Regions from separate parts of the Pseudoalteromonas sp. SCSIO 43210 genome, predicted to be linked through region 2. Evidence: predicted binding sites of a transcription regulator. Region 2 holds the regulator's gene; each other region holds the start of a gene.
What was found. The regulator MetJ, encoded in region 2, represses methionine synthesis genes. The targets are predictions, from matches to a motif close to TAGACGTCTAGACGTCTA.
Positions count from the first base shown of each region.

Region 1: a site for MetJ is predicted at 2,806-2,823, ahead of LOS73_RS08085 (methylenetetrahydrofolate reductase). Genes of this name have one in related genera too.
Region 3: a site for MetJ is predicted at 1,869-1,886, ahead of metK (methionine adenosyltransferase). Genes of this name have one in related genera too.

Region 1 covers NZ_CP087225.1:1,882,579-1,886,873, forward strand. Annotated here, with positions in the region: gene LOS73_RS08075 (DEAD/DEAH box helicase) at 1-445, shown strand, start outside; gene LOS73_RS08080 (sensor domain-containing diguanylate cyclase) at 504-1,487, shown strand; gene LOS73_RS08085 (methylenetetrahydrofolate reductase) at 1,806-2,762, opposite strand; gene LOS73_RS08090 (M16 family metallopeptidase) at 3,022-4,295, shown strand, end outside.
Region 2 covers NZ_CP087225.1:4,478,505-4,482,799, reverse strand. Annotated here, with positions in the region: gene rpmE (50S ribosomal protein L31) at 1-85, shown strand, start outside; gene LOS73_RS19455 (malic enzyme-like NAD(P)-binding protein) at 609-1,850, shown strand; gene metJ (met regulon transcriptional regulator MetJ) at 1,923-2,243, opposite strand; gene metB (cystathionine gamma-synthase) at 2,443-3,690, shown strand; gene metL (bifunctional aspartate kinase/homoserine dehydrogenase II) at 3,696-4,295, shown strand, end outside.
Region 3 covers NZ_CP087225.1:1,914,882-1,919,176, reverse strand. Annotated here, with positions in the region: gene tkt (transketolase) at 1-1,683, opposite strand, end outside; gene metK (methionine adenosyltransferase) at 1,988-3,139, shown strand; gene LOS73_RS08200 (hypothetical protein) at 3,557-4,108, shown strand; gene LOS73_RS08195 (5-formyltetrahydrofolate cyclo-ligase) at 4,129-4,295, shown strand, end outside.

The DNA of each region.
Region 1 (4,295 bases), 2.4 Mb from region 2:
AGACGGTTTAAAAACCGAATCAATCCATGGCGACAAATCGCAAGGCGCACGCGACCGTGCATTGCAAAACTTTAAAGAAGGTATTACGCGCGTACTTGTTGCAACCGATGTAGCTGCGCGTGGTTTAGATATTTCTACACTTAGATACGTAATTAACTTTGAACTACCTTACATTGCCGAGGATTACGTGCACCGTATTGGCCGCACAGGTCGTGCTGGTGAACAAGGACTTGCTATGTCGCTGGTAAGTCTTGATGAGCAATGGCTGCTAGAAGAAATTGAAGTACTACTCGATACGCGTTTAACGCCGCAGTGGTTAGAAGGTTACGAGCCAGATCCTAATAAAAAGCCAAAAGATAATCGTAAAAACACCAACAAGTCGCGAAAAGATCGCGATAAAAAACGCATCACAGGAAAAAGAGAGCCAAGTAGGCGTCGTAAATAATAGCTTTTCCTTTGCTTTTTTGCCTATACTGAAGCTAATAAGTAGCTGAGGTAAAGCAATGTTTGAAATTGATAAGTGGGCATTTTCTGGTATTGATGGCCAAATATCTTTGCATAAATGGCAAAAAACAATTGATCTTATCACGGGGCTATTTTCGGCCCCGTCAGGTTATATAGTTCAGGCAACAAGCAAAGGCTATCGCGTTGTTATTAGAAATAACGAAGGTGGCTCTAACTTTGAGACCAATCCTATCCTTCCTCCCCAAACACCTCTTTTTTGTAAGTACGTAGCAGAGAATAACAATACCTTATACGTTAATAATGCAAGTAATAATGATGCATGGAACACTCTACCGGAGGTTGTTGAAGATGGTGTTGAATCCTACTTAGGTTTACCAATCCATTGGCCAGAAGGCGAAGTATTTGGCACGCTATGCTTAAAAGACACTAAAAAAACAACTTATACCAATGAATATTTTGAGCTTATAGAACAACTACGCGATTTAATTGAAGACGACTTAGCGCTTATTTATAGTTATGAACAAATGCGCGAAATAGCCATGCTCGATGCGCTAACTAATATCTATAACCGCCGAGCACTTAGTTTACTCGCTCAGCAAAAGCTTAATTTAGCGCTACGCTTAGGTTTTGATGTATGTTGTTTATTTATTGATATAAACGACTTTAAAAAATTAAATGACACCTTTGGTCATGAAGTGGGTGACAAAGCCTTAATTATATTGGCAGATACGCTAAAAACCCATTTAAGAGATGCTGATATAGTCGGGCGTATCGGAGGTGATGAGTTTGTTGTGGTAATGCAAGTAAGCGATAAAAGTAAGATTGGCTACATTATGGATAAAATTTCGACTGAGTATTCAAAAGCCTTACTCAAAGAAGACGTTTGCGATTTATCGCTCAGTATTGGTTATAGCTTTACTGACAAACAAAGGCAGTCATTTGAAAAACTATTAAATGATGCAGACCAGGCAATGTATAAAAATAAACAAGCGTATAAGCTCGCTAAAAAAGCACAATTATAAAAGGAGGTTCATGCCACACAAACTTGGCTAGTTTTTTCTGCGATAGGTTTTATTTTTTCCTTAGCAATAATAAGCTTATTTGAAACGTTCCCTAGCATTAGATTTATATCTAATGAGGGAATAATTTTTGGTGTTATGTGCTCATCGATGGGGGTTGCCTTAAAAAGGCTTGAGAGTAATAACCAAAAATAGCTTTCATTGATAGCTTAAGCTGCAAATCTTTACTTGTATTTATTAATTAATTTTTCAAAGAACGGACATAAAAAAGCAAGCCATGAGGCTTGCCAAGAAGGGTGTTAATTAGCTCTTACCTAGCCTTTAAGCTATTAGCTTTTCCGCAAGGTTTAATTCCATAATGGCTTTTAATAAACGGTATAAGTTAATTGACGCGTCAATTTCTTCTTTACGGTTTGTTAAGCTTTCAATATTTAAGCCCAGCGGTACATCTAAATGCGCACAGCTTTTAAGTATTAAGTCGAGGTTTTCGCGGCAAATACGGACGGATTCGCTTAATGTATTGTCTGCATCAAGCATGCGCCATTTAGTTGCCTCTGGCACTGAGATACCCAACCATTGCATAAACTCTAAGGTTTTTTCGCCGCCGCACGGGGTAAACGTTAATATAATACGTTGAGGTGTAATACCCTGTGCTTTACACGTACGTGCGTAGCTAGTGATTAGCTCTATAGTAGCTTGTGCATCGTAAACAGCTTGCGATATAAAAAACTGACAACCTTGTGCTGTTTTTTCTATTAATCGTTCGTGCTCATTTCGTTTACTTGAATGGCGCTCGGCAATCGTAACGCCACCTAAAAAGAAATCATCTGATTGCTCAGCCATCGCTTTATACGCATCTGGCAGGCTTAGCTTTATATCGCCTATCGATGATGGGCTACCTACTAAAACAACATTTCGTAAATCGTAGTCGTTTTTAGTTTCACTTAGCCAATCTTTAAATTCGCCTACGCCACGCTGCGCCACACTTTTATAAGTAATCACATCTTGTGCAGATAAATTACGAAGTAAATGGCTGTATTCACGCGGATCAACGGTTTGTTTAAACGCAAATGGGCGGTCTTGGTTAGTTCGGCTGCTTTCGTCTTGAATGTCGTAAATTATCACGCCGTCGTATTCAATTTCGTGTAAGCGACCTAATAGCTTTTCTGCAATGGTTTTTAATTGCGCTTTATCGGTGCCAATTTTAGGCGGGGTAGTACCAATAAGATAAACACCTTGATTGGTGTCCACTATCTTCTCTTTTAGTGATAAAGCCATAATCCTCATTCCAGCTAAGTTTGTTTTGATGGATTTAATATAGCAGCCATTTAGACGTCTAGATAGATTTATTTAATGAAAGTTTTTCAACTAACATGATGTTTATTCATAGGGCTTGTTCCCATAATTTATAATTGACACAGTTGTTTACATAATAAATCCCCTTGGGGGTCTTATATTTATTGGCTTTGGGGCATAATCGAGGGTGAGTTAGTAATACATCTGACAACAAATTTGCTCAATTTAAAAAGGGACAACAATGAAATTTAAATTATTAGCAACCAACTTAGCGGTATCGCTGGCGTTAACAGGTTGCGCCATGCAACAAAACCAAAGCACGCAAACAACAGCACAACAAGAACAAGTAAATAAAGCTGATGATCGTGTTTTTTCGCAAGATTACTTAATTGAAGAACTAGAAAACGGCTTACGTGTCATGGTTGTTAAAACCGATTACCCTGATGTAGTGTCGCTGCAAATTCCGGTATCGGTTGGGTCGCGTAACGAAGTTGAAGAGGGCAAAACAGGTTTTGCTCATTTTTTTGAACACATGATGTTTAAAGGCTCACAAAAATACCCTGAAGATGTTTACTCAGACATATTAAAAAATTCAGGTGTTGATAACCGCGCTTATACAACAAACGATTACACAAATTACCATTTAAACTTTTCAAAGCAGCATCTTGATAAAGTACTTGAGCTTGAAGCTGATATTTTTCAAAACTTAACCTACACCGAAGAGCAATTTAGAACAGAAGCACAAACGGTAAAAGGTGAGTACTTAAAAAACAACGCGAGCCCAATTCGTAAATTATTAAGCGCTGTACGCGAAAAAGCGTTTGATAAGCACACGTATAAACACACCACTATGGGCTTTTTTAAAGACATAGAAGCCATGCCTGATCAAATGGCCTATGGTAAAGAATTTTTTGCTAAATTTTATAAACCTGAGTATGTGTCACTTGTCATTGTGGGCGATGTAGACCCACAAGCAACAATGGCAATGGTTAAAAAGCATTGGGGCAGCTGGAAAAAGGGTAACTATGTTGCTGACATTAAAGCAGAACCTGTTCAACAAGCACCAAAATATTTGCACCAGCAAGATGAAGCGCTACCAGGGCATTGGTTACTCGTATCGTACAAAGGCGCTGCGTGGGAGCCTGCTAAAAAAGACAGAGCGGCACTTGATTTAATCTCACAGCTTTATTTTTCTAGTAATTCAGATTTATATCAAGAGCTAGTGGTCGACAAACAAATTGCCAGCCAAATGTTTACCTATAACCCAGAGACTAAAGATCCGGGTTTATTACACGTATTTGTTAAAGTAGAAAACGCAGACGATTTAGCCACTGCACGCGATGCCATTAACCGAACTTATGCAAAAGCACGCACTGAGCTTGTTGATGAGCAAAAGCTCAGTGATTTAAAATCGAATCTTAAATACAGCTTTATTAATGGCTTAGATTCGTCGCAAGCGATTGCATCAACCCTTGCCAGCTACATGCATTTTGAGCGCGATCCTGAGGTTATAAA
Region 2 (4,295 bases):
CACTGGTAAGCAAAAAGTTTTAGACACTGGCGGACGTGTTGATCGTTTCAACAAGCGTTTCGGTGCACTTGGTAGCAAGAAGTAATTTTTGCTATTTAGTTAAAAGAAGCACCTTAGGGTGCTTTTTTTGTGCCTGAAATTTATCTTTACGTGCTTTTCCTGCCTATTTATACGTTATCTCCTTTGCATAACTATTTCTTGTTCTTATTCTGAGTATGCATAAACCTTTGCAGACAAAGTACGTAATAGTCTCTATATTTTGAAGTGTTCATTTTTTAACTAAGTTGTTAAATGTAGCTAACGTGAAGATAAATGTTTTTAAAGTAGACTATTAAGCTGTTTATAGTTATTTATACTAAAAATTTGATAGTCGTTTTTAGAGAAAATGGCTCGCGGCTAAAAGTACCTCTAAAAATGCTTTTTATATGAATTTCTATTTATGAAATGTCGCTATATCTTCGCAAAGTTACTGAAAAACCTCTTAAAATTAATGAATCTAGCATATAACAGGATAGACCTGATATTGCTTGGAATTTAAAAATAATAAGGGTATCGTAACCCAGACAACACCTCTCACTTTAACTTAAATTGCAGGATACAATCGCGTTATGTCAGACTTTCGTGAACAAGCACTACATTACCATTCTCATCCCGTTCCAGGAAAAATCAGCATTGAGCTAACCAAGCCTGCCGAAACGGTTCAAGATTTAGCTTTAGCATATAGCCCAGGTGTTGCTGAACCTGTGCGTGAAATTGCTGCTGATCCTGCAAATGCTTATAAATATACCGGTAAAGGTAATATGGTTGCAGTTATCACTAATGGTACTGCAATTTTGGGCTTGGGTAATTTAGGCCCTTTGGCATCAAAGCCTGTAATGGAAGGCAAGGCGCTGTTATTTAAGCGCTTTGCAGGCCTTGATTCTATTGATATCGAAGTGAAGCATAAAACAACAGAAGACTTTATTAACACGGTTGCTAATATTGCCGATACATTTGGTGGTATTAATCTTGAAGATATTAAAGCCCCAGAGTGTTTTGAAATTGAAAAGGCATTGATTGAGCGCTGTAGTATTCCGGTTTTTCATGACGATCAACACGGCACTGCAATTGTAACAGCCGCCGGTATGTTGAATGCACTTGAAGTGCAAGAGAAATCGATAGAAGAGGCTATTATAGTATGTTTAGGTGCTGGTGCGGCTGCCGTTGCCTGTATGGAACTGTTAATTAAGTGTGGTGCACTGCGTGAACACATTTACATGCTTGACCGTAAAGGCGTTATTCATACTCGTCGTGATGATTTAAACGAGTACAAACAACTATTCGCTAACAATACGGATAAGCGTACGTTGCAAGATGTTATTGCTGATGCTGATGTATTTGTTGGTGTATCTGGGCCTAATTTGTTAGCAGCCGATGATTTAAAACTGATGGCTGATAAGCCGGTTGTGTTTGCGTGCTCAAACCCCGACCCTGAAATTGACCCCGCACTAGCACACAGCGCGCGCAACGATTTAATTATGGCGACAGGGCGTTCTGATTATCCAAACCAAGTGAATAATGTTTTGTGTTTCCCGTTTATTTTTCGTGGTGCACTAGATGTGCGCGCAAGTGCAATTAACGATGAAATGAAAATAGCAGCAGTAGAAGCGATTCGTAGTATTGCAAAAGAGCCTGTACCAGCAGAGGTCCTAAAAGCTGCCGGTGTTGATAAGCTGGAATTTGGTGCTCAATATATTATTCCAAAACCGATGGATCCACGTTTATTACCACGTATAGCAAGAGCGGTTGCTCTTGCTGCTGTTGAGTCGGGTGTGGCACAAATTGATTTGCCAGAAAGCTATATGCAGTAAATCTATACCGTAAAATTTAATCATAAAAAAACCTCAGTAATTACTGAGGTTTTTTTATTTTACTTTATCTATTTATTCGTCATCTAAAACAGGGACTTCTAACCCCATTTCTTGCATTATTTTTTTCACTTCTTCTGGTACTTTTTCAGCGTTATCTTTACGTAAGTCATCGTCATTAGGTAAAGGTTGGCCTGTAAATGCATGTAAAAACGCTTCACATAGCAGCTCACTGTTTGTTGCGTGACGCAGGTTATTAATTTGACGACGAGTACGTTCGTCAGTTAATACCTTTAATACATTCAGTGGGATCGAAACGGTGATCTTCTTAACTTGTTCTGATTTTTTCCCGTGTTCTGCGTATGGGTGAATATACTCACCATTCCATTTAGCCATAAGATGTATCGTTGCCTCAGATTATTAATTGCTCACATGCGCTAAAATGCGTGTGAATATGCGTGAAATTCTATCGATTTAAAAAAGATAGTCAAATACTAGTTGTTTGGCCATCTAGCTGTTTAAATGTTTTGACATCTCAAATTGAATAAACTACTCTTTTAGACGTCTAAACATCCAAATTAATCAGGTGACGAATATGAGCGAAAAAAACAAAGCAACCATTGCGGTCCGTAGTGGCGTTGAAGCCGATAAACACCACGGTGCAGTTGTCGCGCCAATCTATTTATCGACTACTTATTCGTTTGCCGATTTTGATACTAAACGCCAATATGATTATGGCCGCAGCGGTAATCCTAACCGCGATATCTTAGCTGAGACCCTTGCTGAGCTCGAAGGGGGAGTACGCGGCATAATTACAGCCACAGGCATGGCGGCTGTACATTTAGCAACTCAGCTGCTTAATCACGACGACACGTTAGTGATCCCACACGACTGCTACGGTGGAAGCTACCGTTTATTTACGTCCCTGCAAAAGCGTGGCTTGCTAAAGCTTGAGGTTTTAGATTTAACAAAACCAGAAAGTCTTCAAAAAATATTAGTAATTAAACCAAAACTCATTTGGATTGAAACACCAAGTAACCCTGTACTACGTTTAACTGATATTAAAGCGATTACTGATATTGCTAAGCAGTGTGGCGCACTGGTGGCCGCTGACAATACATTTTTATCGCCTGCTTTACAAAATCCGATTAAGTTTGGTGTAGATATTGTGGTGCATTCAACCACTAAATATATTAACGGACACTCAGATGTAGTGGGCGGTGCTGTTATTGCTGCAACACAAGAGATCGGTGACGAGCTTGCTTGGTGGGCTAATAACATTGGTATCACAGGGGCACCTTTTGATAGCTATTTAACGCTTCGTGGTTTACGTACTTTAAATGTGCGCTTAAGGCAGCATCAAGAAAATGCATTAGCAATAGCTCAGTATCTCGAAGAATCTGAGTTCGTTAGCCAAGTTTATTACCCTGGGCTTGAGTCGCACCCCCAACATGAATTAGCGAAAGCACAGCAGCTTGGTTTTGGTGGCATGGTTAGCTTTGATATTAAAGGCGACATAAACGATGCAGCGGCATTTTTAACTAGTCTACATAACTTTAGTTTAGCTGAGTCGCTAGGCGGCGTTGAGAGCTTAATATGCCACCCTGCGACCATGACGCATGCAGGGATGGATGCAACAGCGCGCTTAGAAGCCGGCGTTGGTGATACGCTTATTCGTGTTTCTGTCGGAATAGAAGACATTGAAGATTTATTAGCAGATCTTGAACGTGTATTTACACTTGTAAAACCTGGCAGAAAAAACAATACAAATCGATTAACTAAAGGTGCGGGAACATCGAGCGGTGATGCTAAGTTAAGTGCCGCTTACCCCGCGCTTTGGTAACTAACATGACTAAAAATATACATAAATTTGGCGGTTCGAGTTTAAGTTCAGCACAGCGTTACAAAAGTGTTGCGGGTATTATATTAGAGCACACACAACCTGGTGATTGCGTTGTGGTATCAGCAGCTGGGAAAACAACCGATACACTAGTTAAGTTATGGCAAAGTTACCAGCAGCAAGATACACATGTAATTGCTGATATTTTATTACAGTTAAATAATCATCAAATAGATTTAATAGAGCAGTTATTACAAGCTAATACAAAGTGTAACGCTCTAAAAAAATTGAATGAAGAGCTATCAACAATAACGCTGTTAGCGCAAACAGGGCAGCTACAAGAAGCCCAATTGCTTGCTCATGGAGAGTTATGGTCAGCACGCGTACTCGCTGCTTACCTGCAGGAGCTTAATGTTGATGCGTGTGTTCACGATGCGCGTGCTTTATTTACATTAAATGATGGGCAGTTATTACATGAACAAAATACTCAACAGTGCGCAAACTTAATTGCGCATAATAAAATTAACGTTGTAACTGGATTTATTGCAGCTAATACAGCAGGGGATACTGTAACGCTTGGTCGTAATGGAAGTGATTATAGTGCGACC
Region 3 (4,295 bases), 2.4 Mb from region 2:
CACTTCAGAGCCCGTCGCAATGAAAATAATTTCTGGGTTGCCGTCACAGCTAAGGATGTAACCACCCTTTTTAACATCGCTTAATTGCTGTGCGTCACGCGCTTGTTGCTCAAGACCTTGGCGAGTAAAGATTAACGATGTAGGACCGTCTTTACGCTCAATAGCTTGTTGCCATGCAATTGCCGACTCAACTTGGTCACATGGACGCCAGTTGTATAAGTTAGGCGTTAAACGCATGCTTGCAATTTGCTCTACTGGTTGGTGAGTTGGACCATCTTCACCTAAACCAATTGAATCGTGCGTGTATACAAAAATGCTTGGTTGCTTCATTAATGCAGCCATACGTACGGCATTTTTTGCATATTCAACAAACATTAAGAACGTAGCACCGTAAGGAATAAAGCCTTTATGAAGGGCAATACCATTCATAATTGCAGACATACCAAACTCACGTACACCGTAGTAAATGTAGTTACCGCTTGCATCGTCGTGTGTTAAGCCTTTAGAACCATCCCAAATTGTTAAGTTTGAGCCTGCTAAATCGGCTGAACCACCCATAAATTCTGGTAATAACGGACCAAATGCGTTTAATGCATTTTGCGATGCTTTACGAGACGCTGGGTTTGCAGGGTTTGCTTGTAATTGCTCAATGTACGCTTGAGATTTTTCAGCCCAATCGCCAGGCAGTTCATTATTAATACGACGTTTGTATTCAGCCGCAAGCTCTGGGTATGCTTTTGCGTATGCTGCAAATTTTTCGTCCCAGCTTGATTCAAGCTGCTGACCTTTTTCTTTGCTATCCCATTGTGCGTAAATATCATCAGGAATTTCGAACGCATCGCCGGTCCAACCTAAGAATTCGCGAGACGCTTTAATTTCGTCATCACCTAGTGGTGCACCATGACAATCGTGGCTACCAGATTTATTAGGTGAGCCGTAACCAATAATTGTTTTACAACAAATTAGTGATGGTTTATCGGTAACACTTTTAGCTTCTGCAATTGCAGAACTTATAGCATCGCTGTCGTGGCCATCAACACCACTAATTACATGCCAACCGTATGCTTTAAAGCGAGCTGGCGTGTCATCTGTAAACCAACCTTCTACTTCACCATCGATTGAAATGCCGTTGTCATCCCAAAATGCAACAAGTTTACCCAGACCTAATGTGCCTGCAAGTGAACCTGCTTCATGAGAAATACCTTCCATAAGGCAGCCATCGCCCATAAATGCATAGGTAAAGTGATCAACAATATCGTGACCTTCACGGTTAAACTGTGCAGCTAGCGCTTTTTCAGCAATGGCCATACCTACGGCATTTGTGATCCCTTGACCTAATGGACCCGTAGTAGTTTCGATTCCTGGTGCATAGCCGTATTCAGGGTGACCTGGTGTTTTAGAATGCATTTGACGGAAGTTTTTAATTTCGTCCAGTGGTAAGTCGTAACCACTTAGGTGCAATAGAGAATAGATAAGCATTGAACCGTGGCCGTTTGAAAGAATAAATCTGTCACGGTCAGCCCACTCTGGATTTGTTGGGTTGTGTTTTAGATAATCGCGCCATAATACTTCTGCGATATCAGCCATGCCCATAGGGGCTCCAGGGTGACCAGATTTGGCCTTTTGTACTGCGTCCATTGACAAGACGCGAATAGCATTTGCAAGTTCTTTGCGAGATGGCATGAATTCTCCTACCTTTATATGTGTATTTGCACGGGTATTTATTATTCGTTTATGTATCCAAGTTTATTGAATACTGTTATACCGACCATTCTTACTTATTGTGGGGGCGGTGTGCAATTAAAAACCCCATAAAAGGGAGCATTATGAATATTTTTTAAGACCAGAACGACATTCGTAATTTTATTTAGACGTCTAGGCGTAAAAACACTATGCAAGGTGTTTTGTTTTCGATAAAATACGCCCCTTAATTTTTTAGCGCTAATACCGACGTTTGTGAAGCGCAATATTTGTGAGCAGAAATACAATGGCAAAACATTTATTTACTTCTGAATCAGTTTCTGAAGGTCATCCGGATAAAATCGCCGATCAAATCTCTGATGCGGTACTTGATGCTATCCTAGAGCAAGACTCTCATGCTCGCGTAGCGTGTGAAACGTACGTGAAAACCGGTATGGTTATGGTTGGTGGTGAAATCACGACTAGCGCATGGGTTGATATCGAAGAAATTACACGTAAAACAATTCGTGACATTGGCTACACAAATTCAGACATGGGCTTTGATGCCGATTCATGTGCAATTTTAAACACAATTGGTAAACAGTCTCCAGACATTAACCAAGGTGTTGACCGTACTAGCCCTGAAGAACAAGGCGCTGGCGACCAAGGCTTAATGTTTGGTTACGCATGTAACGAAACAGAAGTACTAATGCCTGCTCCAATTACTTACTCACACCGTTTAGTACAGCGCCAAGCGCAAGTTCGTAAAAGCGGCGAGCTTAACTGGTTACGTCCAGATGCAAAATCTCAAGTTACTTTTGCATACGAAAACGGCAAGCCAGTAGGTATTGATGCTGTAGTGCTTTCTACTCAGCACAGCGAAGACATTTCGCAAAAAGATTTAGTAGAAGCGGTGATGGAAACAATCATCAAGCCGGTACTTCCGGCAGAACTTATTACAAGCGCGACTAAGTTTTTCATTAACCCAACAGGTCGCTTTGTAATTGGCGGACCAATGGGCGATTGTGGTTTAACAGGTCGTAAAATCATTGTAGATACATACGGTGGTATGGCTCGTCACGGTGGTGGTGCTTTCTCTGGTAAAGATCCATCAAAAGTTGACCGTAGTGCTGCATACGCTGCACGTTATGTTGCTAAAAACATTGTTGCTGCTGGCCTTGCTGACAAATGTGAGCTACAAGTTTCTTACGCAATTGGTGTTGCAGAGCCTACTTCTATCAGCGTTGAAACGTTTGGTACAAGCAAGCTAGAAGAAAGCCGTTTAATCGAGCTTATTCGTGAACATTTTGACCTGCGCCCTTACGGCTTAATTCAAATGCTTGATTTAGAACGCCCTATCTACCTTCCTACAGCGGCTTACGGCCACTTTGGTCGTGACGAATTCCCTTGGGAACGTACAGATAAAGCTGAAGCACTTCGCGCAGCTGCTGGCCTTTAATTGGTTAGGTAACTATCTAAATACAAAAAAAGCGCCAATTGGCGCTTTTTTTATGTATTATAAATAGCAGAATAAATTCAAACTTAATTAAAATAACGGTACATTAATAAAAATATTAAGGCAATTTACTCTTTGTTGCTCGGTTTTTACTTATTCTTACATGGATGTAAGCCAGTAGCGCAGCGCAGGAGCCGTTACCGAGCCCACTAGGTTACAAACCTCACGCCGCAATTAAACAGCCCCTAGATTGAACAAATTTTAATCCTGAAAGGCCAACAAGCCCTAATCCACAGACTTTATTTTGTGATCGCACAGAAAGTAGCTCATAAGTTAAAATAATTTAATTTTACATATGGATGCCTTTATAAAGGAGTTCGGTTTATACTCTTTTTATTAAAAAGCTTTAGGGGTACTTAAATGGCCGACAATTTTCGCGTTATATTTGCTGGACTTGCTGATGGAATAGACAGTAACGCTGCATCTATCAACCTTGCAGATAAACTAAAAACCTCAGAAGAAAAAGTAGCTCTTTTTTTTAAAGGAAAGCCACTGTTTGCACCGAGCCATAAAGACAAAGCACTAAAACAAGCCAAACTATTAGCTAGTTTGGGCATTAAAAGTAAGTTGCAGGCAGTTTCAAATGCAGCTAATACCTCAACTGAGCAGCCTCAAAGCAGTCAACGTGATGAACGTATTTTTGATGCCCTTGATTACATCACCAGTAGCTTAATTCGCCTTGAAGAAAAACTCGAAGAACTTGAACAACGCTTACCAGAAGAGCAATCAAAAAACCCTGAAATAGATGAGGATGACGATTGGCAAGACGACGATTTATTGCTTGATGAAGAGTTAGTAAGCACACCTAAAAAACGCAGTAATGTGCTTTTATATTCTTTAATAGCAACAGCCGTGACGTTACTTATTATATTGGCTGTATATTTGGCATTTCCTAGCTTATTTTCTTTATAATTGCATAGTGAAAGCATCAAATGAATAATAACCGTGCGCAGATAAGAAAATCTATCCGTGAAATACGTAATAACTTGTCAAAAAATCAACAAAATTTAGCGGCGCAATCGCTATATATGAATTTTATTCAACATTTAAAAAGTAAAAAAACGAATAAAACAGAGCATATAGCAATCTACTTAAGCAA